DNA from 2 places in the Agromyces silvae genome. Region 2 is predicted to be linked to the other one. Evidence: predicted binding sites of a transcription regulator. Region 2 holds the regulator's gene; the other holds the start of a gene.
What was found. Region 2 encodes LexA, which represses DNA repair genes until DNA is damaged. Its sites were predicted from a motif close to TCGAACANNTGTTCGA; they were not measured.

Region 1: a site for LexA is predicted at 9,787-9,802, ahead of QU602_RS04560 (HNH endonuclease signature motif containing protein). Genes of this name have one in related genera too.

What each region holds. Positions count from the first base shown of each region.
Region 1 covers NZ_CP133018.1:973,064-987,347, reverse strand. Annotated here, with positions in the region: gene QU602_RS04610 (histidine phosphatase family protein) at 1-570, opposite strand, end outside; gene QU602_RS04605 (hypothetical protein) at 613-1,173, opposite strand; gene QU602_RS04600 (class I SAM-dependent methyltransferase) at 1,362-2,207, shown strand; gene QU602_RS04595 (hypothetical protein) at 2,290-2,499, shown strand; gene QU602_RS04590 (ATP-binding protein) at 2,562-4,856, shown strand; gene QU602_RS04585 (DUF805 domain-containing protein) at 4,994-5,449, shown strand; gene QU602_RS04580 (DUF805 domain-containing protein) at 5,625-6,056, shown strand; gene QU602_RS04575 (ATP-dependent DNA ligase) at 6,149-7,672, opposite strand; gene QU602_RS04570 (GntR family transcriptional regulator) at 7,814-8,485, shown strand; gene QU602_RS04565 (1-aminocyclopropane-1-carboxylate deaminase) at 8,622-9,644, shown strand; gene QU602_RS04560 (HNH endonuclease signature motif containing protein) at 9,824-11,440, shown strand; gene QU602_RS04555 (ArsR/SmtB family transcription factor) at 11,513-12,499, opposite strand; gene QU602_RS04550 (cupin domain-containing protein) at 12,545-12,928, shown strand; gene QU602_RS04545 (DUF4287 domain-containing protein) at 12,979-13,269, shown strand; gene QU602_RS04540 (GNAT family N-acetyltransferase) at 13,310-13,729, shown strand; gene QU602_RS04535 (3-methyladenine DNA glycosylase) at 13,768-14,284, shown strand, end outside.
Region 2 covers NZ_CP133018.1:1,915,224-1,929,507, forward strand. Annotated here, with positions in the region: gene metE (5-methyltetrahydropteroyltriglutamate--homocysteine S-methyltransferase) at 1-1,456, shown strand, start outside; gene QU602_RS08835 (alpha/beta fold hydrolase) at 1,617-2,411, shown strand; gene lexA (transcriptional repressor LexA) at 2,442-3,119, opposite strand; gene QU602_RS08845 (LysM peptidoglycan-binding domain-containing protein) at 3,430-3,810, shown strand; gene QU602_RS08850 (histidinol-phosphate transaminase) at 3,894-4,982, shown strand; gene hisB (imidazoleglycerol-phosphate dehydratase HisB) at 4,993-5,607, shown strand; gene hisH (imidazole glycerol phosphate synthase subunit HisH) at 5,604-6,242, shown strand; gene priA (bifunctional 1-(5-phosphoribosyl)-5-((5-phosphoribosylamino)methylideneamino)imidazole-4-carboxamide isomerase/phosphoribosylanthranilate isomerase PriA) at 6,336-7,082, shown strand; gene QU602_RS08870 (SseB family protein) at 7,066-7,884, shown strand; gene QU602_RS08875 (pyridoxal phosphate-dependent decarboxylase family protein) at 7,990-9,444, shown strand; gene QU602_RS08880 (ATP-dependent helicase) at 9,506-14,152, shown strand; gene QU602_RS08885 (DNA-formamidopyrimidine glycosylase family protein) at 14,170-14,284, shown strand, end outside.

The DNA of each region.
Region 1 (14,284 bases), 940 kb from region 2:
GCGGACCTCGTCGAACGGCGCGCCGCCGACCGTCAGCACCGCCCAGGTGTCGCCGTCGAGCTGCACGTGCGAGGTCGCGAGGTTGTCGAGCCGCGGGTAGTCGTGCGCATCATGGCCCGAGATGACCGCGAGCGTCCGGCGGATGAGCGTGCCGTGCGCGACGGCGAGGACGTTGCGGCCGGGATGGTCGGCGGCGAGCTGCACGAGCGCCGCGAGCCCGCGCTCGCCCACGGCGGCATCAGGCTCGGCGCCCGGAATGTTCCGGTCGGGCCAGCGCTCGTGCACGTCGACGACACGCACACCCTCGGCGTCGCCGAAGTCCTGTTCGGTGAGCCCCTCGACCGGAGGGCCGAGCTCGAGGCCGAGGCCATCGGCGATGATCGCGGCCGTCTCTCGCGCACGCCCGAGCGGCGAGCTCACGATCAGGTCCCAATCCGACTCGGCGAGCTGCTCGACGACCGCTCGCGCCTGCGCGCGGCCGGTCTCGTTGAGCGGAATGTCGGTGCGCCCCTGCATGAGCGCGGCGTGGTTCCAGTCGGTCTGACCGTGACGGATGAGGGCGATGACCATCGGGCCAGCGTACCGGTCGGACCTGGACGGCTCGGGTGACCGCTATGCCACGCCGTCGAGCCCGACGCGATCCGGCACCTGGCGCACGACGCTCGGGAGCCACGATTCCACCTCGGGCCAGGCACGCCCGGTCGGCAGCTTCCGCAGCAGGGGCACGAGTGAGTCGTCGGCACGATCGGGGTCGGGCGCGGGCCACGGGATCACCCGGCTGGGCGACGCGGCCGCGATGACGCCGAGCCACCAGTGCCGCCAGGTCGCGGGCAACGACTCGGGGTGGATGACCACGTAGTAGTCGGGCACGGCGATGAGGTGGCGTCCGGCCGCCTCGACGGCACGGTCGATCTCGAGCTCGAGCACGCCGAGCGTGACCTGCTCCTCGAAGAACTCCACCCAGGCGCTCGCGACATGGCCGAGGGGGTCGTGATCGTGCACGATGTAGGGCTCGGTCGAGTGGGCGGACCAGCGCGCGACGTCGGCGTCCGAGGCATCCGGCAGGTCGTGGAAGGTCGTGGCCCGCACGTTGGCGAGCCGCGTGAGCGATCGGATCGCGGCGGGTGCCTCGTCGCCGACGACGACGAGGGTGGTGCTCGTCGAGGCCTCCATTTCCGAAGTGTACGCCCGCCGGGGACGGGACCCGGTGGACCGACGCGCGACCGAGACCATCCGCGCGCTCGGGCGGATCTCCGGACGCATACTGAGGAAATCTCCGTGCTCAGCACGGATGACGCGCGCGTGCGACGCGAGCACGCTGACAGCATCCCGTTCCCCGGCAGCTGTGAAGGAGCCGCATGATGTCCGAAACCACGACCACCACCACCCCCGACGCCGAAGACGCCGCCCTCAAAGCCAAGCATCGCGCCATGTGGGCGTCGGGCGACTACCCGAGGCTCGCCTCCGACCTGATCTGGGAGCTCGGATCCCGCGTCGTCGACGCGGTCGACGTGCGACCAGGAGACCGAGTGCTCGACATCGCCGCTGGATCCGGCAATGTCGCGATCCGCGCCGCACTGCGCGGGGCGACGGTCGTCGCGACCGATCTCGCACCCGAGCTGTTCGACGAGGGCCGACGGCTCGCGACCGAGGCCGGCGCCGAGCTCGAGTGGCGGGCGGCCGACGCCGAGGCGCTGCCGTTCGACGACGGCGCGTTCGACGTGGCGGTGTCGAGCGTCGGCATCATGTTCGCCCCGCACCACGAGCGGGCGGCCGCCGAGCTGCTGCGCGTGGTGCGGCCAGGCGGACGGATCGGACTCCTGAGCTGGACGCCCGAGGGCTTCATCGGCCGCATGTTCGGCGTCATGAAGCCGTATGCGGCCCCGCTCCCGCCCGGCGCCACGCCCGCCCCGCGCTGGGGCGACGAGTCCCACGTCCGCGAACTGCTCGACGACGCCGTCGACGACGTCGTCGTGCGCCGGGAGACCGTCGAGGTCGACCGGTTCACCGACCCGGAAGAGTTCCGGGACTACTTCAAGACCAACTACGGCCCGACGATCGCCGTCTACGCGCGCATCGCCGGCGAGCCCGACCAGGTCGAGGCACTCGACCGGGCGCTCGTCGAGCACGCGCGCGAGGCGGGCCTCGACGGCCATGGCGGCACCATGCGGTGGGAGTACCTGCTCGTCACCGCCCGACGCCGATGAACCAGTGCTCACAGTGTCGGCGTCTCATTGTGAGATGGCGACATCGTGAGCACAGTTCAGCATTTGAGAGGAACACCCCACCATGTACGTCTCCGAATCCCACTTCCCGTGGCTGCAGCGCGCGGGGGACGCGCGCATGGAGCAGCAGCTCGAGCAGCGCAGGGTGATCGCCGAGCGACTCGCCGAGGACCGCGAGGCCGCCGCAGGCTGGACGGAAACGGCAGGCCGACGAGGCATCCGCCAGCTCCTGCCGACCCGCCTGCTGCACCACCACGCGCGACCCGCGATGTGACCGGCGCACCATCCAGCACCCACCCCGTGACGCCCCGGCCCGCCCGTCCTACAATGGGCGGCGTGTCGGGGCAGTCGCTGACCCCGCGTGAACGGGCGGTGCTCGCCGCCGTCGGGCGGCGCCTGAACAACTCCGAGATCGCCGCGGAGCTGTTCATCTCGGTGCGCACGGTCGAGAGCCACATCGCGGCGCTGCGACGGAAGCTCGGCGTCGACACCCGCGCCGACCTGGTCGCCGCAGCCGGCATGCGACGCGGCGCACCGGTGCGAGTTCCCGCGACGGCGTTCCTCGGCCGCGACACAGAGCTCGCCGACCTGCACGACCGACTGACGCGGCACCGATGGGCGACCATCGCCGGCCCCGGCGGCGTCGGCAAGACCCGGCTCGCGCTGGAGTACGCGCGGGCCCACGACGGCGACCTGGTGCCGCTCGTCGTCGAACTCGAGCACGCGGGACCTGACGACGTCGTCGCCCGGATCGCGCGGGCCGTCGAGCTGGAGTCCGCGCGCAACACCGACCTGCTCGCCGCGGTCGGCCTCGCGCTCGCGGCGCACCCCTACCTCCTCGTGCTCGACAACGTCGACCGTGTGGGCGTCGAGGTGCACCGTGTCGTCGATGCGCTGTCGGCGAGCGCGCCCGGACTGCGCGTCATCACGACCTCGCGCACCCCGCTCGGCTCGGAGTCGGTGCTGCACGTCGACCCGCTCGCCACCGACGGCCCGGCCGCGCCGGGCGTCCGGATGTTCCTCGACCGGCTCGACCGGTCGGGGCGGCCGCCCGCGCCGGGCGACCGCGAGCTCGCCGAAGAGGTCTGCCGCCGCGTCGACGGCCTCCCGCTCGCCATCGAACTGGCCGCGGGCGTCGCCAGACACCTCTCCCTCGCGGAGCTCGCCGCGCGCCTCGATCGCGACTTCGCGACGCTCGATCGCGCGGCGCCCGCCGGGCGCCATCGCACGCTGGAGACGGCGTTCGCATGGACGTGGGATCTGCTCACCGGCGACGAGCGCGACGTGCTGTGCCGCCTCGCCGCGCTCCCCCGCACCTTCGACGTGGACCTCGCGACCGCCGTGACCCACCCCGGCGCCGAGGGCGTCGTACTCCGGCTCCTCGACCACTCCATGCTCGTGCCGGCGACCGGCTCGCGGTTCCGCATGCTCGCCGTCATGCGCGAGTTCGTGCAGGCACGCACCGACCCTGTGGTCATCCGAGACGTGCTCGCGCGGCACGCCGAGTACTACGCCGAGATCGCACGGCATTTCGTCACACTCGCCCGCATCGACGACAGCCCCGCCGCGATGGGGCGTTCGGCCCTGCTCTGTCCCGAGGTGAACGCGGCACTGCGCTGGGCGCTTGCGGCGGAGCATCCGACGGCCCTGTCGCTCGCCGCCTCGCTCGCGGTGGGCATCGAGCAGTACGGGTCCGACGCCGACAGCGTGCACTCGATCGCGATCGCCGCGCGCGATGCGCGCGTGCTGCGCGACGCGACGACCGAGGACCTGCTCGCGTTCGGCATCGGGCTCTGCTACCTGGATCTCCCCCTCGTCGACGAACTCGCCGGGCGCGCGCTGGATGCCGCGCGCGACGCCGACGATCGCTCACGGCTCTCGGCGCATCACCTCGCCGGCATGTCCGACGCATACCGGGACCGCGGAGCCGCCGCCATCGCCCACCTCGACGAGGCCGAGCGGCTCGCGATCGCGCTCGACGACCAGTGGGAGCTCGCGGCGGTGCGGCAGATGCGCGGGATCGCGCTGCGCGACGGATCGATCGGCGAACCGGCCGCCGCGATCGCGGAGTTCGCCTCAGCGATGCACGGCTACGCGCTCGCGGGCGACGCGATGCACGTCAACAATGCGCGGTACATGATGGCCATCACGGCCGCCGAGCACGGCCTGCATGTCGGTGAGGCCGCCGGCTGGGCCGCCGAATGCGTCGACTACGCGAGCCGCGTCGGCAATACGCACGAGCTCGCGCACGCGACCCTCGTGCAGCAGATGCTGCGGGTTCCGGATGCCGCGGCGAAGCTCGGCGAGCTGACGGAGACGTTCCGTCGCCTCGGCGACGCCCGGTGCCTCACACGCTGCCTCCTCATGGCCGCGGACCGCGCGGCACCTGCTGATGCGCTCCCTCCCCTGGAAGAGGCCCTGCATCTGGCCGACACGACGGGCGACGAACACTACCAGATCGCCGCGCTCGAGCGCCTCGTCGGGGCCTACTGGACCGCAGGCGACCGGATGCGGGTACGGACCGCCCTCGGACGGCTCGAGCTGCTCGCCGGACCGGAAACCGCATCGACGGCCGCGACGGCGGCCGGCGCCCCGGTCGATCTCGCGATTCGCGACGGGGCAGGGCGGTGACGTCATCGAGAGTGGTTTCCGTCACAAAGGGTGAAAGCGGACACCCCTGACCGCTACGCTGTGCAGCGCCCTGCACCGCAGTGCAGCGGGGTCCGGGGGGCCGGCGCTGCGAGTACACATCCCACTGAAGGAGTCCCATGACCGCGCAGAACACCTACGCCCAGTCCGACGACCTGTCGCAGCCCCTGTACGGCGCGACGTTCGGGCAGGCGATCGGCCGATTCTTCAAGAAGTACGCGACGTTCTCCGGCCGAGCGAGCCGCAGCGAGTTCTGGTGGTGGTTCCTGATGAACGTGATCGTGAGCGTCGCGATCTCGATCATCTCCGCGTTCGGCGGCGGCGCCGTCTCGATCAATCCCGCGACCGGCAGCTTCGCGTTCAACTCGGACAACTGGATCAGCACCAGCCTGAGCGGTCTGTGGTTCCTCGCGACCGTCGTGCCGTGGCTCGCGCTCGCCTGGCGACGGCTGCACGACTCCAACAAGCCCGGGCCGTTCTGGTTCCTCGGACTCATCCCCATCGTCGGTCCGATCATCCTGCTCGTGTTCTTCCTCCTGCCCTCGGACCCCGCCGGCGCGCGCTTCGACCGCTGACCCGGCGTCGAGCCGACACGCCGGCAATCGCGGAACTCAAAGCGGATACTCGGCTACCGATACGCTGTGCATCGCTGGTCGACGTCCGGGGGGACGTCGTGGGCGTGATCTCTCGCGCTGCGCGGTCTCCCTCATGCCCGCCTGGCTCGAATCACCACCCTACGAAGGAGCCTCAATGACCGACACCTACACGCAGTCCGCCCCGCTGTCGCAGCCGCTCTACGGCGCGAGCTTCGGCCAGGCCATCTCGCGGTTCTTCAAGAAGTACGCCACGTTCTCCGGCCGCGCGAGCCGCAGCGAGTTCTGGTGGACCGCGCTCGTCGTGTTCCTCGTGAACGCGGTCATCTCGGGCATCATGTCGACCGGGATCATCCCCGACGAGAACGGCGTCTACGGACCGACCTACGCGATCGGCCTCGTGCTCAGCATCGCGTGGTTCCTCGCCACGATCGTGCCGTGGCTCGCGATCGTGTGGCGCCGCTTGCACGACACGAACAAGGGCGGGCCGTTCTACTTCCTGGTGTTCATCCCGATCGTGGGCGGCATCATCGTGCTCATCCTGCTCGCACTCGAGTCGAACCCGGAGGGCGCGCGGTTCGACCGCTGACGCACATCGCACATCGCACATCGCACATCGCACATCGCGCATCGTCAGATGGGGCCGGCTCCTCGGAGTCGGCCCCATCTGCGTGCCCGGGCTCAGCCGCGCAGCAGTGATCTGAGCGATTGGATCGTGTCGGCCTCGGCCGGCTCCTTGTCGTCTCGATAGCGCTTGACGCGAGCGAATCGCAGCGCGATGCCACCGGGATACCGACTGGAGCGCTGCACACCGTCGATCGCGATCTCGACGACCGTGGTCGGAGCAACCTGCACCGTCGAGGCGGTGCGCGCGGTCTCGATCTCTTGGAAGTACGTCGTCTGCCAGGTCAGCAGCGCGTCGGTGAGGCCCTTGAACGTCTTGCCGACCATGACGAACCCGCCGGCGTCGCCGAACTCGCCCGTGGGGTCGTACGCTCCGAGATGCAGGTTCGACAGCCAGCCCGTGCGCCGCCCGTACCCCCACTCGGCGGCGAGCACGACGAGGTCGTAGGTGTGCACGGGCTTCACCTTCACCCAGCTCGACCCGCGCCGGCCCGCGGCGTAGCTCGAATCGACGGCCTTCACCACGACGCCCTCGTGCCCGGCGTCGAGCGCCTCGCGTGAGACGCGCTCGGCCTCGCCGGGGTCTGCGGTGATGACCCCGGGGATGCGGTGCGCCGGCGCGATGCGTTCGAGTTCCGCGCGCCGCACCGCGAGCGGCTCGTCGATGAGGTCGCGGCCGTCGACGTGCAGCACGTCGAAGAACCACGGATGCAGCACCGCTTCGCGCGCGGCCTCGGCCCCGAACCGGGACATGGTGTCTTGGAACGGTCTCGGGGCGTCGTTCTCGTCGAGGGCGAGCGTCTCACCGTCGAGGATGACCTCGCGTACCGGCATCGCGCTGACCACCTCGACCACCTCGGGCAGGCGACGGGTGATGTCGGCGAGGTTGCGCGTGTACACCCGGACGTCGTCACCGTCGCGGTGCACCTGGATGCGCGCTCCGTCGAGCTTGTACTCCACGGATGCCTCGCCGGTGGTCGCGACCGCCTCGGCGGCGGTGGCCGCCGTCGCCGCGAGCATCGGCAGCACCGGCCGGCCCACGACGAGACCGACCGCCTCGAGGTCGCCGGGCTCGCCGGTCAGTGCGACGCGCGCGGTCTCGCCGAGGTCGCCCGAGAGCATGGCCGCGCGCCGCACGGCCTCGCCGGGCCGGTCGGCCGCGCGTGCGATCGCGTCGATCACGACGCCCTCGAGCGCACCGGTGCGCATCTCGCCGAGCAGCATGCGGCCGAGGAAGTCCTGCTCGCGCTGCGTCGCTCGCGCGGTCAGGTCGCGGACGGCCGTCGTGCGGCGCTCGGCCGAGCCCGCGCCGGACAGCGTCGTGAGACGCGCGAGGAACTCGTCGACGTCGGCGATCGTGAGGCTCGGCTCGCCCGCAGGATCGGCCGATGCCTTCGACAGCCCTCGCCAGCCGACGCCCACCCGACCCTGTCGCGGCTTGCCGAGGAGGAAGCCGATGGCCGGAGCCAGCTCGTCGGGCGCGAGCGCCCGGAGCACGCCGGCGAGCGCATCGACCTTCGCGAGACGCGATCTCGTCGACGCGACGGCCTCTGCGACCCCTACGAGCTCATCGAGTAGCACGGGGTCAGTCTGGCACCCGCCACCGACACCGCCGAGGGCTTGCGAACGAGGCGTGCGCACGGGCGATGCGGCCCGCTCCACGGCCGAGGATCACCGACGTCGGGTTTGACTTTTGCCCGCCAGTAACGTGCAATATTTCACATGCCGCTGACCAGCCCCCGAGTCGCGCGTCCGGCCTCGCTGCGCGACTACGCGTACACCGAGCTCCGGGACGCGATCGTCAGCGGCGAGCTCGCCCCGGGCGAACGCCTCCGCGACCCCGAGCTCGAGCAGTGGCTCGGCGTGAGCCGCACGCCGATCCGGGACGCGATCGCGCGCCTCGAGCTCGCCGGGCTCGTCCGCACCCAGCGCGCGAAGCAGACCATCGTCTCCCCGCTCGACACGCGAGCCGCGCTCGCGGCCCAGCGGATCGCCGCCTCCCTGCACGAGCTCGCGGTTCGTGAGGCCGTGCCGCAGCTCACCCAGGCCGATCTCGACGCCATGCGCACGGCCAACGACGCGTTCTCGTCCGCGCTCCACGCCGGCGACGTGGACGCCGCGATCGCCGCGGACGACGACTTCCACGGTGTGGCCGTCCGCGCCAGCGCCAACCCGTTGCTGCCAGCCCTCCTCGAACAGGTCACCCCGCAACTGCGCCGCCTCGAACGCGCCCGCTTCGGCTCGCTCGCGGGCCGCGGGTCGGTCACCGACCATGAGCGCATCGTCGAACTGTGCGCGGCCGGCCTCGCCGACGAGGCCGCGCTCGCCGCGCGTGAGAACTGGTCGACGCTCGGCCGACTGCTCGAGCTCGAGGAGACGCCGGCCACGCCGTGACCATCCGCGTCGAGACATCCGCAGTCCGAGGCATCCGCGTCGAGACATCCGCCATCCTGACCACCGCGACCCCAGCCATCCGCCCTCCCAGCCATCCGTACCGCCGAATCTGCCGACCAGCATCAGGAGCCAGCCCATGCCCATCTCTGATTTCCCACGCCACCCACTGACGTTCGGGCCGAGCCCGGTGCATCCGGTCGACCGTCTGAGCGCGCACCTCGGTGGGGCGCGCATCTGGATGAAGCGAGAGGATGTCGCGAGCGGGCTCGCCTACGGCGGCAACAAGGTCCGGAAGCTCGAATACCTCGTGCCGGACGCCCTCGCGCAGGGCGCGGACACGCTCGTCTCGATCGGCGGCGTGCAGTCCAACCACACCCGGCAGGTGGCCGCGGTCGCCGCGCACCTCGGCATGAAGGCCGTGCTCGTGCAGGAGCACTGGGTGAACTGGCCCGACGCGGTCAACGACCGGGTCGGCAACATCCTGCTGTCACGGCTCATGGGTGCCGACGTGCGCCTCTCGCCCGCCGGGTTCGGCATCGGGTTCAAGGAATCGTGGCGGCAGGCGATCACCGACGTCGAGGCGGCCGGCGGCACGCCGTACGCGATCCCGGCGGGCGCCTCGGATCACCGGCTCGGCGGGCTCGGCTTCGCGAACTGGGCGCACGAGGTCGCCGCGCAGGAGCGCGAGCTCGGCGTGTTCTTCGACACGATCGTGGTGTGCGCCGTCACCGGCTCGACGCTCGGCGGCATGATCGCCGGGTTCGCCGACCTGGAGGCGAACTTCGGCGGACGCCCGCGTCGCGTGATCGGCATCGACGCGTCCGCCAAGCTCGACGAGACCCGCGAGCAGGTCGGGCGCATCGCGCGCAACACGGCCGAGCTGATCGGCGTCGGGCGCTCCCTCCGCGACGACGAGGTGACGGTGCTCGAGGGCTGGGCCGGCGACGAGTACGGCATCCCGGTGGAGTCGACGGACGAGGCGATGCGCCTGACCGGGCGTCTCGAGGGCGTGATCCTCGACCCGGTGTACGAGGGCAAGTCGATGGCGGGACTCATCGATCTCGTGTCGAGCGGCGAGATCGGGAAGGACTCGAACGTGCTCTACGCCCACCTCGGCGGGCAGCCCGCGATCAACGCGTACAGCGGCCGGTATCACTGACCGCTGGAGCCCAGCGGTCGGGACACCTCGCACATCCGGCGCTCGACGGAGATCGGCGCTGCGGCGTGACCGGACTGGTGCCTTGCCTGAGGGGCGAGATACCGCGAAGACGCGTCAGCAGTTCTCCACAGGTTGGCCGAGTTCGAACATGTGTTCGAGCATATTGCTATGCTCTTCGTATGTCCGAACCTCCGCCGTCAGCCGCACCCGCCTCTGGCGCCGACGACGGGCGCCCGACGGTGTCGCCGGCCCCGCATGATGGATTGGCTCTGCTGGTCGAGGCGGCGGTCGCCCAGCGACGCACGGCCGCGAGGCACGACGCGCAGCGGCTGTCCCATGTGTTCCGGGTACTCGAGTTTGCCGCCGCGCACACGGAGTCCTTCGTGTCCGCCCGATTCGACGGCGCGCCGGCGCGGGACCTCGCGCGACGAGCGGCGATCGCCGAGCTCGCCGTCGCGTTGAAGATGACCGAGCGACGGGTCGATCGCCTCGCGTCGGATGCCGCGGTGCTCTGCCGGCAGTTGCCGGCTGTCCTCGACGCAATGCGCCGCGGCGACGTGGACTACGAGCAGGCGAAAGCGGCCATCGACGCGATCGAGCCGCTCACCGGCCAACCCGAGCTCGTCGCGGCACTCGATGGGCAGCTCGCAGAACTCGCGCGTACCGTGAACCCGGCCCAACTGCGGCGGGCCACTCGGCAGCTCGTCGAACGTGTGCAGGCCGACTCGATCGCCGCGAGGCACGCGAAGGCACGCGCCGAGCGCCGGGTCGAGGTACACCCTGCACGGGATGGCATGGCGTGGTTGCACCTCTTGCTGCCGGCGGCCGATGCGCTGCTGATCAAGAATCGACTGTGTCAGGCCGCCAACCGCCTGCCCGATTCCGACCAACGAACCGGTCCCAACGGCCGGCCCGATTCCGACCGGCGGCCTGCTCCCGACCGGCGGCGCCGTTCCGACCACCTGCATGACCGCGCCGATCGGTCGCCGCGCGACCCCGGGTCCGAAAGAGGGCTCGACCAGCTCCGAGCCGACCTCGCGCGCGATCTCCTGTTGTACGGGCTTCCGCCCGACCCTGCGCTCCCTCAACCCGCGCACCCCGACCCCGCGCACCCCGACGACCCGATACCCACCTCCGCGCCACCCAACGCTGCGCCACGCAACGCTGCGCCACCCAACGCTGCGCCAGCCGGCACCGCACAACCCGGCACCGCACAACCCGGCACCACCCCAGCCAACTACTCGCGCGCTCGCGAAGTGCTGACGGGCATCCGGCCGACGGTGCACGTGACGGTACCCGTGATGACGCTCATCGGCCGCACCGACGACCCCGGCACACTCGACGGGTACGGTCCCATCGACGCCGACACATCTCGGAAGCTCGCGAGCCAGGCCCCATCATTCACTCGCTTGCTGACCCACCCCGTCACATCCGCAGTGCTCGACGTAGACCGCACCAGCTACCGCGTCCCCGCCGATCTCCGGAAATGGCTCCAGGTCCGCGACCAGACGTGCCGGTTCCCGGGGTGCGGCCGCCCCGCGATCGGCTGCGACCTCGACCACTCCGAGGACTGGGCCGGCCAGCAGGGGCGCACAGCGCACGACAACCTCGCGCACCTCTGTGCGGCCCATCACCACCTGAAACACGACACCGCCTGGTCGGTTCGGCACCTCGAGCACGGCGTGCTCGAGTGGACCTCCCTGACCGGTGCGCGGTACCGCACCCTTCCCGAGGGCATCCGCACCGCGCCGCCCCCACCGGCATCAGCGTCAGAGCACGAGCCGCCCCCATTCTGACCGCCGATCGCCATGCGTTCCGTCACTCCCCCTGTGCACTACAGCTACACCCCACCGCCTACACCCCGCCGCCTACACCCCGCCGCCCACCATCGCCTCGCCGAGCGGCGTGCGCACGTGCCGCACGCGGGCCCCGTCTCGCGTGCTCTGCATCAGCCCGGCGTTGCGCAGCACGGTGAGGTGGTGCGATGCGGTCGACACCGCGAGGCCGCCGTCGGCCGCGACCTCCGAGGTCGTGCGTGGCTCGTGCCCCGCGAGCAGGATCGCGGCCCGTGCCGGACCGACCAGCGCGGCGAGTGCGCGCGCCGCCTCGGCCGAGTCGCGTGCCCACGTCTCCGTCACGCCTTGGGCGGGGTAGAACAGCGTGGGCTGCGCGGGCGGCTCGGTCAGCACCGCGCAGCGAGCGGCCATGACCGACGGTACGAGGACGAGCCCGCTCCCCCGGCAGTCGAGCACCTCCCGGTGCGTGCGCATCGCGACCCGCACCGCGTCGCCGTGCCACTCGACCGCCTGGTTCAGCGCGCCCACCATCTGCGCGACGCCGTGCGCGGCGATCCGTCGTGAACGCACCGCGATGTCGGCGCGGAGGATCCGTTCCAGCTGCTCCCAGACCGGCGCGAGCAGCGCCGCCCACACCTCGAGCCAGGCGTCGGCGATGAGCTCGCGCGTCAGCTCTGGCTGCTCGCGCATGCGCACGATCGCGGCCCGGCGAGCGCCGGTCGAGCGATCGATCATCTTGCCGAGGTCCGCCCGCATGAGCTCGGGTGGCACGCGGCGCAGCCGCTCGGCCTCATCGTCGGGCGTCACGTCCCAGGTCGGCGTGGTCGTGAAGAAGTCCGGGAAGTAGCCCTCAGCCCCGATCACGAGCGCGAGCAGGTCGAACGAGTCACGCGGCACGCGGTCGCGTACCGCACGCAGCCAGCCCCACTGCAACGGATGCTCCGGCGGACGCAGCACCACGCGCACCGCATGGCACAGCTCATGGCCCGGCGAGACGCCGAATCGAATCGCCGAGATGTCGTCCGGCGCCAGCCGGAAGTCGACGACGTTTCGATCCACATCGAAATGCTATCGAGCGGATGCCTCGTGGCCGAGGCTGAACGCATGTCCACCGCCACCTCCAGCGCCACCACCACCAGCGCCACCACCGCGATCGTCTCGCCGGAATCCATCCGCATCGGAACCGGCCGCAGCCGCCGCTTCGTCGGCCGTGAGCACGGCGCCGGCATCTCCTACTTCTACGTCGACGCAGCACCGGACGACGGGCCCGATCTGCACCGGCACCCGTACGCCGAGACCTGGGTCGTGCTCGACGGCGAAGCCGTCATCACGATCGGCGATGAGCAGGTCACGGCCGTCGCCGGCGACACCGCGACCGTCGGCGCAGGCGTCTGGCACGCCTTCACGGCCGGCGGCACGCAGCGACTTCGCATCCTGTGCATCCACGCATCCGACATGATCATCCAAGAGTTCGCCGACGAGCTCTGAGCCACGACACCCACCGACCCCGACCCAGACCCCGACAGGAGCACGCAGTCATGTCCTTCCAGTCCTACCTCGACAACATCGAGACCAAGACCGGCCTCACCCCGCGCCAGTTCATCGAGCTCGCTCGCGAGCGCGGATTCGATTCGTCGACCAAGGCCACGCCGATCGTCGCCTGGCTCAAGGAGGACTACGGTCTCGGCCACGGCCATGCGATGGCGCTGGTCCACGTCATCACCAAGGGTGACCGGATCTCGGCGAAGCACGTCGGCACCGGCGGCACCCACAGCGACGCGTCCGACCGGCTCTGGCTCGACGGGCAGGCCACCAACCCGGCCGCCTGACCCGGCGCCCACACCCCGCACGGATTGGCAGGATAGTCGCATGGTCCTCGCCTTCCGCATCTCATCCGACCCCGCCGACCTGGATCGCGAACGCGTCCACCGCTGGCTGAGCACCGACGCGTACTGGGCGATCGGCCGGCCCCGCGAGGTCCAGGACGCGGCGATCGACGGCTCGCGGAACTACGGCGCGTACGACGAGGCATCCGGTGACCAGGTCGCCTACGCGCGCGTCGTGACCGACGGCGTCACGTTCGCGTGGCTGTGCGACGTGTACGTCGACCGGTCGGTGCGCGGCGAGGGCGTGGGCGTCGCGCTGGTCGGGCACGTGGTGACCGAGATCCGGGCGCTCGGCGTGGGTCGCATCGTGCTCGCGACGGGCGACGCGCATGGACTCTACGAGCGGTTCGGGTTCGCGGCCATCGACGCCCCTGAGCGGTGGATGATGCTCGGCGCCTCCTGAGCGCCATCCATGCGCGCGCCATCAGAACGTCGCCTACGATCGAGCGCGTGACGATCCTGCCCGCCGCCGAATGGCGCGAACGCGAACGTGCGCACGCGGCACGCGCCGACGCGCTCACCGCCGGGCATCGCGCGCGCACCGCGCGCCGCGAGACGCATCCGATCGAGGACTTCCTGTTCACCTACTACGCGTACTCACCGAGCCTGCTGCGTCGCTGGCACCCGGGCACGGGCGTCGAGCTGGCGGATGCCACGGGCGGACCAGGCGGCACCGAACCCCGCGCCGGCTGGCGCTGGTACGCGCCCGGGGCGACCGCCGGCTCGCTCACCGTCGACGCGGCCGCGATGCGGCGCGAGAAGGCGCCGCTGCTCACGGCGGTCGAGCGCATCCTGCGGTCCACGGTGTCGCGGCCCGGATCGTTCGGATGCTTCGGACTGCACGAGTGGGCGATGGTGTACCGGCAGCGTGCGCACCGGCACCCCGTGCCGCTGCGGCTCGGCCAGGGCGCGACCGACGAGGTCGTCGACGCGCACGACCTCCGCTGCACTCACATCG
Region 2 (14,284 bases):
GACGGAGGAGTCGCTCGCCGCCAAGACGCTCGTCGCGGGCGTCGTCGACGGGCACAACATCTGGCGTGGCGATCTCGAGGCCGCGTTCGCACGTGCCGAGGCGCTCCGCGCCTGGTCCGGCAGCGTTGCGGTGTCGAGCTCGACGTCGCTGTTCCACGTCCCGCATGACGTGGCCGACGAGACGAAGCTCGACCCCCGCCTCGTGAGCTGGCTCGCGTTCGCGGATCAGAAGGTCGAACAGGTCGCGACGCTCGCACGCGGCCTCGCCGACGGCCCCGAGGCGATCGCCGCCGAGCTCACCGTGGCTCGTGAGGCGCTCCAGGATCGCGCCGAAGCGCCGGGCGTCCGCGTACCGGCGGTCCGGGCCAGGCTCGGCGCGCTCGCCGACTCGGACTTCTCACGAGCGGGCTACGCGGACCGGGTCGAGGCGCAGTCGGCGCTCGAGCTGCCCGAGCTGCCGACCACGACGATCGGCTCGTTCCCACAGACCACCGAGATCCGCCGGGCCCGGGCACGGCTCACGAAGGGCGAGCTCGACGAGGCCGCGTACCGCGCCGAGATGCGTGCGGAGATCGAACGGGTCATCCGTCTCCAGGAGGAGCTGGGGCTCGACGTGCTCGTCCACGGCGAGCCCGAACGCAACGACATGGTGCAGTACTTCGCCGAACTGCTCGACGGCTTCGCCGTGACCGAGCACGGCTGGGTGCAGTCCTACGGCTCACGGTGTACGCGGCCGTCGATCCTCTGGGGCGACGTCGCCAGGGCGGAGCCCATGACGGTCGCCTGGTCGACGTACGCGCAATCGCTCACCGCCAAGCCGGTGAAGGGCATGCTCACCGGTCCCGTGACGATCCTCGCGTGGTCATTCGTGCGCGACGATCAGCCCCTCGCGGACACCGCGCGACAGGTCGCGCTCGCGCTGCGCGACGAGATCGCCGACCTCGAGGCGGCGGGCATCCGGATCATCCAGGTGGACGAACCCGCGCTGCGCGAGCTGCTTCCGCTGAAGCGCGCCGACCAGCCGGCGTATCTCGACTGGTCGGTCGGCGCGTTCCGGCTCGCCACGGGCGGCGCGGCGGCACCCACACAGGTGCACACGCACCTCTGCTACTCGGAGTTCGGGGTCGTCATCGACGCGATCCGCAACCTCGACGCCGACGTCACCTCGATCGAAGCCGCGCGCAGCCGGATGGAGGTCGTCGACGACCTCGCCGCGAGCGGGTTCGACCACGGCATCGGGCCGGGGGTCTACGACATCCACTCGCCCCGGGTGCCGAGCACCGACGAGGTGCGCTCGATGCTCGAGCGTGCGGTCGGCGCCATTCCGGCGAGCCGGCTCTGGGTCAATCCGGACTGCGGGCTCAAGACCCGCGGGTATGACGAGACGATCGCCTCGCTCGAGCACATCATCGCCGCGACCAAGGCCGTGCGCGCCGGGATCGCGGTCCCCGGCTGAGCGAGTCGCGTCGCGTGCGCGGCCGGGGCATCCGGCGATCGGATGTCCCGGCCGCGGTCCGCCCGCAGGACGCGGCGACCGGGCGCGGCGGTCGCGACTCACACGTGGCATGCGGTCCACTCGAAGTGACCGCCCAGGTGCGCCGCCTAGCCTGAGAGGCATGCGATTGGCCGTCACCGAGACCGGGTACGGGCCCCGCACCGCGATCCTCATCCACGGCATCATGTCGGACTCGCGGGCGTGGCACCGGGTCACCGCCGAGCTCGAGTCGCACGGCTTCCGGGTCATCGCGGTCGACCTCGCGGGCCACGGCCGGAGCCCGCGGGCCGACCGCTATTCGCCGGCCGCGTGGGCCGACGACGTGGTCGAGACGCTGACACCGCTGCTCGACGGCCCGCCCGACGTGGTCATGGGCCACTCGCTCGGCGGGCTCGTCGCGAGCCTCGTCGCCGACCGCATGGCGCCCCGCGCCGCGATCTACATCGACCCCGCGTTCTCGTTCCCCACGGGGCTGCGCGGGCTCGCGTTCAAGCTCTTCTTCGCGCTCGCCCCGCGCCCGCGCAGGTCGGCGCTCGTCAAGATGAACCCCAAGTGGCACGCCGAAGACGTCGAGATCGAGCTCGCCACGCTGCGCGACTGGGACAAGCGCACGATCCTCGGCTTCAGCGACACCCGGCGGCTCGTCCCACCGGTGTCGCTCGTGGCGCCGACCCTCGTCGTGCTGGCCGAGAAGAGCCTGCTCATCACCGAACAGATCGCCGGGCGGCTGCGGCGGCAGGGTATGACCGTGCAGACGATCGAGGGCACCGGGCACACGGTCTTCCGCGACGACCATGCCGGGTTCATGTCCGCCGTGCTCGAGTGGCTGCGCAGCGTGCCGGCGCCGTTGCAGCCGGTGTCGCTGCAGCCGGTGTCGATGCGTGCCGGGCGCACGTCGCCCGCGACGCGCAGCTGAGCCGCCGTCGCTGAGCGCGCCGGCCCGCGCTCAGACCGCCCGCAGCACCGCCACGACCTTGCCGAGCACCTCGGCCGCGTCGCCGAGGATCGGCTCGAACGCACTGTTGCGCGGCAGCAGCCAGGTGTGCCCGTCGCGCTGCCGGAACACCTTCACGGTCGCTTCGCCGTCGAGCATCGCGGCGACGATCTCGCCGTTCTCCGCGTCCTTCTGGGATCGGATGACGACCCAGTCGCCGTCGCAGATCGCGGCGTCGATCATCGAGTCGCCGACGACCTTGAGCATGAAGAGCTCACCCTTGCCGACGAGCTGGCGGGGGAGCGGGAACACCTCGTCGATCTGCTGATCCGCCATGATCGGCACGCCCGCGGCGATCCGACCGACGAGGGGGACCATCGCCGCATCGTTGATCGGGATCGGCTCGCTGGACGAGGCGCGGGTCTCGCTCCCGGGCAGCTCGATGAGCACTTCGAGCGCGCGCGGCCGGTTGGGGTCGCGGCGCAGGTACCCGGCGAGCTCGAGCTGATTGAGCTGATGCGTGACGCTCGAGAGCGAGGAGAGGCCCACGCCGTCGCCGATCTCGCGCATGCTCGGCGGGTAGCCGCGGTCGGCGACCGACTGCTGGATGACCTCGAGGATGGCGGTCTGCTTGGGCGTGAGCGCCTTGCTACGGCGCCGTCGCGAGCCGGACTCCGGCGTTCGGTCGATGTCGGTGCTCACGGTCTCGCCCCTCGTTGCGGTCGCCTCGCGACCGGATGTCGGTGGTGTCTGATCGACTGTTCTCGGACATTCGAAACTGTATCTGCCCGGCGGGCACGCATCAAACATATGTTCGAGCGTGTCGCGCCTGTTCTCGCACATTCACGGGCGCAGGCCGAGGCAGAAGAAATGGAGAGACACCTTGCGCGGGCGCTCATTCGAAGATACATTCGGAACAGAGCTTCGCATCCGCCGCTCCCGGCCGAGCGGCGGATGCGGCTCGGAATCGGAATCGGTCGCGGCAACGTCAGGAGGAACCATGAGCGAGTCGAACACGATCGACGCCCACGGCGGCTTCGGGGCGAACGTCGGCGCCGGTGCACCCGCCCCTCGGACGCGGCTGCGGATCACGCGTCGCGGCCGGGTCGTGTTGACGACGCTCGCGGCACTGCCGGTCGCCATCGTGGCCTCGGTGTCGGTGCTCGGCGCGGGCATGGCGGCCGCCGACGGAGGTGGGGTGCCGGTCGCCCCGCTCGAGGTCGTGACCGTCGGCCACGGCGACACGCTGTGGGAACTGGCGGAGTCGATCGCGCCCGATGAAGACCCCCGCGAGGTCATCGCCGACATCGTGCGCCTCAACGGGCTCGACGGCGCGGTGGTGCAGCCCGGTCAGCAGCTCGCCCTGCCCGCCGTGCGCTGAGCCGCGGGCTGCGCTGCGCACGCGTGCTGTGCACGTGAAGGCGCCTGCGCGAGGGCTGCCGTCGCCGTGGATAGCATGATCTGGTGACCAGTCTCGAGGATCTCCCCATCAGAGACGACCTCCGTGGCAAGGCACCGTACGGTGCGCCGCAGCAGGCCGTTCCCGTTGCGTTGAACGTCAACGAGAACACGCATCCGATTCCGGAGGCCGTGGCACACGACATCGTCGCGCGCGTCGCGGCGGCGATCCTCGGGTTGAACCGCTATCCCGATCGTGAGTTCACCCAGCTGCGCGCGGCACTGGCCGGGTACCTCGGTCACGGGCTCGAGCCGCGGCAGATCTGGGCCGCGAACGGGTCGAACGAGGTGCTGCAGCACATCCTGCAGGCGTTCGGCGGCCCGGGGCGCACCGCGCTGGGGTTCGCGCCGACCTACTCGATGTACGCGCTGCTCGCGGCCGGGACCGGCACCGCGTGGGTCACCGGCGGGCGCGACGCCGACTACGAGCTGAGCCCCGAGACCGCGGTCGCGGCCGTCCGCGAGCACGATCCCGACGTGGTCCTGCTGTGCGCCCCGAACAATCCGACCGGGACCCCCCTCTCGCTCGACACCGTCGAGGCCGTCGCCGACGCGGCACGCGGCATCGTGGTCGTCGACGAGGCGTATTTCGAGTTCGCCGACCCGGGCACGCCCAGTGCGCTCACGTTGCTCGAGGGCCGGCCGAGACTGCTCGTCTCACGCACGATGAGCAAGGCGTTCGCCTTCGCGGGCGCACGGGTCGGCTACCTCGCCGGAGATCCCGCCACCATCGACGCACTACGCCTGGTGCGCCTGCCGTACCACCTGTCCGCGCTCACCCAGGCGGCAGCGCTCGGTGCGCTCGCGCACGCCGACCAGATGCTCGCGATGGTCGACGAGATCCGTCTCCAGCGGGAGCGCATCTCGAACGAGCTCGAACGACTCGGATTCCGCGCCTATCGGAGCGGCTCGAACTTCGTGCTCTTCGACGGCGTCGACGACCCGCACGCGGTGTTCGAGGGACTGCTCGAACGGGGCATCCTGATTCGCGAGATCGGGCTGCCGGGCAGCCTCAGGGTGACGGCCGGCACCGAGACCGAGACAACCGCGTTCCTCGAAGCCATCGCGCCGTTCGCGCCCCGGTCGGCCCAATAGGATTGAGCGTATGACCTCCCCGAACGCAGGCCGTACCGCGCGCGTGCAGCGCGAGACGAGCGAGTCGAGCATCGACCTGTCGATCGACCTCGACGGCACCGGCACGAGCGACATCGAGACGGGCGTGCCGTTCTACGACCACCTGCTCACCGCGTTCGCCAAGCACTCGCTGAGCGACCTCACGGTCCGCGCGTCCGGGGATGTCGAGATCGACGTGCACCACACCGTGGAAGATGTCGGCATCGCGCTCGGCGCGGCGATCAAGCAGGCGCTCGGCGACAAGTCGGGCATCTCGCGGTACGGGGACGCGCTGGTCCCGCTCGACGACGCACTCGCGCAGGCCGTCGTCGACATCTCGGGGCGCCCCTACCTCGTGCACTCGGGCGAGCCGGCCGGCTTCGAGTACCACCTCATCGGCGGTCACTTCACGGGCTCCATGGTGCGCCACGTGTTCGAGGCCATCACCTTCAACGCCGCGCTCACCGTGCACCTCACCCTGCTCGGCGGCCGTGACCCGCACCACATCGCGGAGGCCGAGTTCAAGGCGTTCGCGCGCGCGTTCCGCCAGGCCAAGGCACTCGACCCGCTCGTCATCGGCGTCCCGTCGACGAAGGGTGCGCTGTGAGCGCGAGCCCTCGGGTCGTCGTGCTCGACTACGGGTCGGGCAATGTGCACTCGGCCGCCAAGGCCCTCGAGCGCGCGGGCGCCGAGGTCGAGCTGACCGCGGACCGTCGCGCGGTGCTGGAGGCCGACGGCCTGCTCGTGCCAGGGGTCGGCGCGTTCGACGCCGTGATGCGCCAGCTGCGTGCGGTCCGCGGTGATGAGCTGATCGACCGCAGGCTGGCCGGCGGCCGGCCCGTGCTCGGCATCTGCGTGGGCATGCAGATCCTCTTCGAGCGCGGCGTCGAACGCGGTGTCGACACCGAGGGGCTCGGCGAATGGCCGGGCGCCGTGACCGAGTTGCCGGCCGACGTGCTGCCGCACATGGGCTGGAACACGGTGGAGCCCGACGACGGGAGCGTGTTGTTCCGCGGGCTCGAAGACGAGCGGTTCTATTTCGTCCACTCGTTCGCCGCGCAAGAATGGACGCTCGAGACGCAGCCGCCGTTCCCGAAACCGAAGCTGACCTGGGCCGATCACGGCGGCCGGTTCCTCGCCGCGGTCGAGAACGGACCGTTGTCGGCGACGCAGTTCCACCCCGAGAAGTCGGCCGAGGCCGGCATCGCGTTGCTCGGCAATTGGCTCCGCTCGCTGCGCTGAGCCGTCACGTACAGATGGGGCACGTCGCACGTCGCTAGGATGCTGTGACTGTGCCGAACGCCGCGAACGCGGCTCCACAATTCGAGGACAGTGATGAGTGAGTTCAACAAGACCCCGCGGCTGGTGCTGCTTCCGGCCGTCGATGTCGCGGGCGGCAAAGCCGTTCGCCTGACGAAGGGCGAGGCGGGCACCGAGACGAACTACGGCGACCCGGTGGACGCCGCCGTGGACTGGGCCGATCAGGGCGCGGACTGGATCCACCTGGTCGATCTCGACGCCGCGTTCGGGCGGGGCTCGAACACCGGGATCTTGAAGAAGGTCATCCGCCAGGTCCGCGGTGTGAACGTCGAGCTCTCGGGCGGCATCCGCGACGACGCGTCGCTCGAGCACGCGCTCGCGATCGGCGCGAAGCGCATCAACCTCGGCACGGCGGCGCTCGAGAACCCCGAGTGGGCCGCATCGGTCATCGCGCAGTACGGCGAGGCGATCGCCGTCGGCCTCGACGTGCGGGGCGAGACGCTCGCCGCCCGCGGGTGGACGCAGGACGGGGGCAACCTCTGGCAGGTCATGGACCGGCTCGAGGAGGCCGGCGCGGCGCGCTATGTCGTGACCGACGTCACGAAGGACGGCACCCTCCAGGGTCCGAACCTCGACCTCCTGCGCCGGATCATGGACCGCACCCACCGGCCGGTCGTGGCCTCGGGTGGCATCTCCAGCCTCGACGACATCGCGGCGCTCCGCGAGCTGGTGCCGATGGGTCTCGAAGGCTCGATCGTCGGCAAAGCCCTCTACGCCGGTGCGTTCACGCTGGCCGAGGCGCTGGATGTCGCCGGCTACTGACCCCGGCTCGTCAGATCCCGGCCGGCCTCTCGCCGACTCCGCGGGGCAGCCCTGGGCCGGCAGGTCGTTCCAGGCCAACCCGCACGCGGCCGACGACGGCCGGATGCCGGCCGACCTCGCTGACGCTCTCGAGCGCTTCCGGGCGGGAGAGGCCGGGCAGTCCGAGGTCGTCCACGCGTTCGCGGGCGCGCGTCTGCTGATCCCGCTCGTCGCCGAGCTCGGCGCCGGCGCGGACGATGCCGGCGATGCACCGGGCGCGCACGGGCTCCGGGTGGACAAGAGCCAGGAGCTCTCGATCGTGACGGTCGCGGGACCCGACGGGCGCAAGGTCCTGCCGGTGTTCGGCTCGGTCGAGGCGATGGGCCGTTGGAACCCGCTCGCGCGGCCCGTACCGGCCGACGGCGTGCGCGTGGCGCTCGCCGCGGCCGATGACGGCACCGATCTCGTGGTGCTCGACCCCGGGTCGCCGACCGAGTTCGTGCTGCGCCGGCCGGCGGTCTGGGCCGTCGCACGGTCGCATCCGTGGCAGCCGCCGTTCGAGGCGGCCGAGGTCGCCGCCGCCTTCGAACGCTCGATCGGGTCGGAACTCGCGGTGCTCGGCGTCGAACTGCTCGCGGGCGACCCGTACGCGCGACTCGCGGGCCCCGAGCTCGTCGTGCGACTGACCCTCGTTGCGGGGCTCACCCGCACCGAGCTCGATGCGACGACCGCGCGGCTCGCTCGGCGCTGGGCTGAAGACGATCGCATCGCGACCGGGGTCGACTCGCTCGTCGTCAAGCTCGTCGGTGGAGCCGCGGCATAGCGCGGTGCGCCGCGGGACGGCCGTGCCGTCCGCCGTTGACGCGCGCCGCCAGCGGGCGGATGATCGTGTCAGCGCGCCCGGTGCGCGTGAAACGCGAGGTGCGACATGCTCGAGCAACCGCGGACCCGGGGGACGGGACCCGGAGCGGGTGGCCGGTCCGGCGACGGTGATCGGCCCGATGAGTACACCGAGGTGCTGCGCGTCGCGGCTCGGCGGGCGAGCGAGTGGCTCGGTGAGGTGCGGGAGCGGCCGATCCCGCCCCGGGCGGGCGCCGACCAGGTCGAGCAGGCGCTCGGGCGCGAGCTGCCCGAGCAGGGGATGCCGGCCGTCCAGGTGCTCGAGGAACTCGCCGAGGCCATCGAGCCGGGACTCATCGCCATCAACTCGCCGAGGTTCTACGGCTGGGTGATCGGCGGCACGCAGCCCGCGGCGCTCGGCGCCGACTGGCTGGTCTCGGCATGGGACCAGAACACGGGTCTGCGCACGATCACACCGGGCGCGGTCGCGGCCGAGGAGATCGCGGGCGAGTGGGTACTCGACCTGCTCGGCCTGCCACCCGAGAGCGCGGTCGGCTTCACGACCGGTGCGACGATGGCGCAGTTCTCGGCCATGGCGGCGGGGCGCGACGAGGTGCTGCGTCGCGCCGGGTGGGATGTGTCGGTCGAAGGACTCGCCGGCGGGCCGAAGGTGCGGTTCATCGTCGGCGCCGAGCGCCACGGCACGGTCGACCTCGCCGCCCGGTACCTCGGCCTCGGCGCGCCCATCGAGGTCGCCGTCGACCGTGAGGGCCGCATCCGCGTCGACGCGCTCGCCGAGACCCTCGACGCAGGCGAGGGTCCCGCACTCGTCCTGCTCCAGGCGGGCAACATCCATTCCGGCGCGTTCGATGCGTTCGGCGAGGCGGTCGAGGTCGCGCACCGTGCCGGTGCCTGGGTGCACGTCGACGGCGCATTCGGGCTCTGGGCGGCTGTATCACCACGGTTCGCGTCGCTCGTCGACGGGCTCGCGACCGCGGACTCGTGGTCGACCGATGCGCACAAGACCCTCAACGTGCCGTACGACTGCGGCATCGCGATCGTGCGCGACCAGCCGGCGATGCTGCGCGCGCTCAGCATGCACGCCAGTTATCTGCAGGCGACCGACGTCGGTGCCGACCCGCACGAGAAGGTTCCGGAGCTCTCCCGGCGGGCGCGTGGCGTGCCGACCTACGCCGTGCTCCGCACCCTCGGCCGCCGCGGCGTCCGCGAGCTGGTCGAACGGCTCGCCGACTCGGCGCGGACGATCGCCGACGGACTCGCCGCCATCCCCGGCGTCGAGGTGCTGAACGACGTCGCGTTCACGCAGGTCTGCATCGCGCTCGAGCACGACGAGGCGACGACCGCGCTGAGCGAGCGGCTCTGGCGTGAGGGCGAGGTGCTCGCGATGACCTCGCGCTGGCACGACCGCGTGATCGTTCGGTTCTCGGTGAGCAACTGGCGCACGGATGCCTCGGAGGCGCGCCGCACGGTCGACGTCGTCGCCCGGGCCATCGAGGAGCTGCGCGCCGGAGGGCGACCGTAGCCCCGCGCATGCGCGCGGGCAAGCCCGGGCCGGTGTCGGTGGCATCCGCTTCAATGGGACCATGACCGAGTCGCTCGCGGCGTTCTCGCCCGCGACGCGGGCGTGGTTCACCGAGTCGTTCGCCGAACCGACGACCGTCCAGACGGGCGCCTGGCAGGCGATCGCGCGCGGCGACCACGCGCTCGTCGTCGCGCCGACCGGGTCGGGCAAGACGCTCGCGGCGTTCCTCTGGGCGATCGACGGGCTGCACACCCCGGCGGGCGGGTCCGGCGGGGTGCCGGCCGAGGCATCCGTACCCGCCGATGCGCCCAGGTCGACCCGTGTCCTGTATCTGTCGCCGCTCAAGGCGCTCGGTGTCGACGTCGAACGCAACCTGCGCGCGCCGCTCGTGGGCATCGCCCGGACGGCGCAGGCGCAGGGCGTCGAGCCGCCGCAGGTGTCGGTCGGTGTGAGGTCGGGCGACACGCCGCCCGCCGAGCGGCGGCGGCTCGTGACGAATCCGCCCGACATCCTCATCACGACGCCCGAGTCGCTGTTCCTCATGCTGACCTCGGCCGCGCGCGAGACGCTGCGCGGCGTCGAGACCGTCATCGTCGACGAGATCCATGCGCTCGCCGGCACCAAGCGCGGCTCGCACCTCGCCATCTCGCTCGAGCGGCTCGACGCGCTCGTCGGGGCGCCGGTGCAGCGGGTCGGGCTCTCGGCGACCGTCCGGCCGCACGAAGAGGTCGCGCGCTTCCTCGCCGGCACCCGGCCGGTGACGATCGTGGCGCCCCCGTCGGGCAAGCGTTTCGACCTGTCGGTGCGCGTGCCCGTCGAAGACCTCTCCGACCTCGCCGGGGAGTCGGGTACCGGGTCGGTGTGGCCGCACGTCGAAGACGCGATCCTCGACGAGGTGCTGCGGCACCGGTCGACCATCGTCTTCGCGAACTCGCGGCGGCTCGCGGAACGGCTCACCGCTCGCCTGAACGAGCTGTGGGAGCAGCGGCAGGCCGAGGCAGAGCCGGCGCCGGCTGGGGCCGAAGCGGGCGAGCCGGCGGAGGAGCTCGTGGTCGCGGGCGAGCGCGCACCGGGGGAGCGCGGCACGGCCGCGCTCGCCGCAGCAGCCGGCGGCCCTCCGAGACGGTACGCGGCCGAGGCCGTGGGCGCGTCGGGCATCACCGGAGGCGCCGAGCCGATCATCGCGCGTTCGCACCACGGGTCGGTGTCCAAAGAGGAGCGTGCCCTGGTCGAGGCCGACCTGAAGTCGGGCCGCCTGCGCTGCGTGGTCGCCACCTCGAGTCTCGAGCTCGGCATCGACATGGGTGCGGTCGACCTCGTGATGCAGGTCGAGTCACCGCCGTCGGTCGCGAGCGGCCTGCAGCGCATCGGCCGGGCCGGTCACCAGGTCGGCGAGGTCTCGAAGGGCGTCATCTTCCCGAAGCACCGGGCCGACGTGCTGCACTCCGCGGTCGCAGCCGAGCGCATGTTGGCGGGTGCCATCGAGGCGCTGCGCATCCCGGCGAACCCGCTCGACGTGCTCGCGCAGCAGACGATCGCGGCCTCGGCCGTCGACGAGTGGGAGGTCGAGCAGTGGTTCGAGCTCGTCCGCCGGGCCGCACCGTTCGCCGCGCTGCCGCGCTCGGCGTTCGAGGCGACCCTCGACCTGCTCGCCGGACGGTACCCGTCCGACCGGTTCGGTGAGCTGCGCCCGCGGATCGTCTGGGACCGCGATGCCGGCACCTTCGTCGGGCGTCGCGGCGCGCAGCGGCTCGCGGTGACCAGTGGCGGCACGATCCCCGACCGGGGGATGTTCGGCGTGTTCATGATCGGCGAGGCGGGCCCGGGCCGCCGGGTCGGTGAGCTCGACGAGGAGATGGTCTACGAGTCGCGGGTCGGCGACGTCTTCGCGCTCGGCGCCACGAGCTGGCGCATCCACGAGATCACGCACGATCAGGTGCTGGTCGCGCCCGCGGCCGGCGAGCCTGGGCGGCTGCCGTTCTGGAAGGGCGACGGCATCGGCCGGCCCGCCGAGCTCGGCGCGGCGATCGGCGAGTTCATCAAGGTCCTCGCCGATGCGCCGGGCGAACCGGCCCTTGCCCGGAGCCGCGACGCCGGACTCGACGACCTCGCCGCGAAGAACCTCGTGGCGTTCATCGAAGACCAGAGACAGGCCACGACCGTCGTGCCCGACGGCGGCAACCTGGTGGTCGAGCGGTTCCGCGACGAGCTCGGCGACTGGCGCATCGTGCTGCACTCGCCGTACGGCATGCGGGTGCACGCACCCTGGGCGCTCGCCGTCGGCGCCCGCATCCAAGAGACGTCGGGGGTCGACGCCAATGCCGTCGCGAGCGACGACGGCATCGTCCTGCGCATGCCCGACACGGGCGACGAACCGCCCGGCAGCGACCTGTTCGTGTTCGAGCCCGCCGAGCTGGCCCAGCTCGTCACCGAGCACGTCGGCGGCTCGGCGCTGTTCGCCTCCCGGTTCCGCGAGTGCGCGGCGCGCGCGCTCATCCTGCCCAAGACGAATCCCGGCAAACGGTCGCCGCTCTGGCAACAGCGCCAGCGCGCATCGCAGCTGCTCGAGGTCGCGCGCGATTACCCCGACTTCCCGATCGTGCTCGAGGCCGTGCGCGAATGCCTGCAAGACGTCTACGACCTGCCGGCGCTGACCCACATCGCCGAGCGTCTCGAACGCCGAGAGCTGCGCTTCGTCGAGGTCGCCACCGAGTCGCCCAGCCCGTTCGCATCCAGCCTGCTGTTCGGCTACGTCGGCGCGTTCATGTACGAGGGCGACGCACCGCTCGCCGAACGCAGGGCGGCCGCGCTCTCGCTCGACCCGGCCCTGCTCGCCGAGCTGCTCGGCACGGTCGAGCTGCGTGAGCTCCTCGACCCCGAGATCGTCACCGACACCGAGCGCCAGCTGCAACGGCTCACCGACGACCGCGCGGCGCGCGGCAGCGAGGGCGTCGCCGACCTCCTGCGCGACCTCGGGCCGCTCGAGCCCGCCGAGGTCGCCGCACGCGTCGACGCCGAGACCGACGCCGGGGCCGCCATCGACGAGCTCGTCGCTGCGCGGCGTGCCGCGCGCGTGCGCTTCGCAGGCCGCGACTGGATCGTCACCGTCGAAGACGTGTCGCGGCTTCGGGACGCACTGGGCGTGCCGATCCCGCCGGGCCTGCCCGAGGTGTTCGAAGAGGGCGTGGTGGACCCGCTGGGCGACCTCGTGAGCCGGTACGCGCGCACCCATGGACCGTTCACCGCGGCGCAGATCGCCGAGCGGTTCGGCATCGGCACGGCGATCGCGGGCTCCGCCCTTGCGCGGCTCGCCGCGGAGCGGCGCGTGGTCGAGGGGGAGTTCCTGCCGCACGGCTCAGGGGTCGAATGGTGTGACGTCGGCGTGCTCCGCCGCATCCGCCGTCGATCGCTCGCCGTGCTCCGCAACGAGGTCGAGCCGGTCGAACCACGCGAGTTCGCCAGGTTCCTGCCCGGCTGGCAGCACATCGGCGGCCGGCTCAGGGGCGTCGACGGCGTCGCGGCGGTCATCGAGCAGCTCGAGGGCGCGCGCATCCCCGCGTCGGCCTGGGAGGCCTATGTGCTGCCGGCGCGCGTCGACGACTACCGGCCCGGCCTGCTCGACGAGCTCACCGCGTCGGGCGAGGTGCTCTGGGCCGGGCAGGGGTCGCTCGCGGGCGACGACGGCTGGATCGGGCTGCATCTCGCCGAGACCGCGCCGCTCACCATGCAAGCCCCGCCGACCGGTCCGCTCGACCCGCTCGAGACCGAGCTGCTCGCCGTGCTCGGCGGTGGGGGCGGCTACTTCTTCCGCCAGCTCGTCGAGGCCGTGGGCGCCGACGACGACGGGGCCGTGCTCGACGCGCTCTGGCGGCTCGTGTGGGCCGGGCTCGTCACGAACGACACCTTCGCGCCCGTCCGCGGCCTCCTCGCCCGCGGTGGTGCGCACAAGACGCAGGCGCCGCCGCCGCGCGCCCGGCTCCGGGGCCGGTCGCTGACCCGCCGTGCGATGGCCGCGTCGGCGCAGGGCGAGCGCGCTGCGCGGGCCGCAGCGAACCCGCCGCGGGCCGCCGGCCGGTGGTCGGTGCTGCCGCTCGCGAGCACCGCAGCGACGCCACGCGCCCACGCCCTCGGTGAGACGCTGCTCGAACGGTACGGGGTGGTCACGCGCGGTTCGGTCGTCGCCGAGGGCATCCTCGGCGGCTTCGCGCTCGCCTACCGTGCGCTCTCGGGGTTCGAAGACTCAGGGCGGGTCCGGCGCGGCTACTTCATCGAGGGGCAGGGCGGCGCGCAGTTCGCGACCGGTTCCGCCGTCGACCGGCTCCGGGCCGCGCCCAAGGGCCAGGCGATCGCGCTCGCCGCGACCGACCCGGCCAACCCGTTCGGGGCCGCGCTCGACTGGCCCGACACCGGCGAGGGCGGGCACCGGCCCGCGCGTAAGGCCGGTGCGTTCGTCGCCATCGTCGACGGCGAGGCGGTGCTCTACCTCGAGCGCGGCGGTCGCACCTCGCTGGTCTTCACCGAAGACGACGAGGTGCTCGCCGCGGCGGCCACCGCGCTGATCGACACGCTGCGGCGCGGACGCGCCGACCGGGTGCGCATCGAAGAGGTCGGCGGCCAGCCGGTGTTCGGGACGCCGTTCGGGCGGGCGCTGCGCGCCGCCGGGTTCCGCGAGACGCCGAGGGGGCTGAGGTTCGATGCGCGCGGCTGAGGGCATCCGGCGGCGTCATGCCTGAAGGAGACACCGTCTACCGGGCCGCACGCGAGCTCGACGCGGCGCTGGCGGGGCGTACGGTCGAACGGTCGGACTTCCGGGTGCCGGCGTTCGCCACGGTCGATCTGG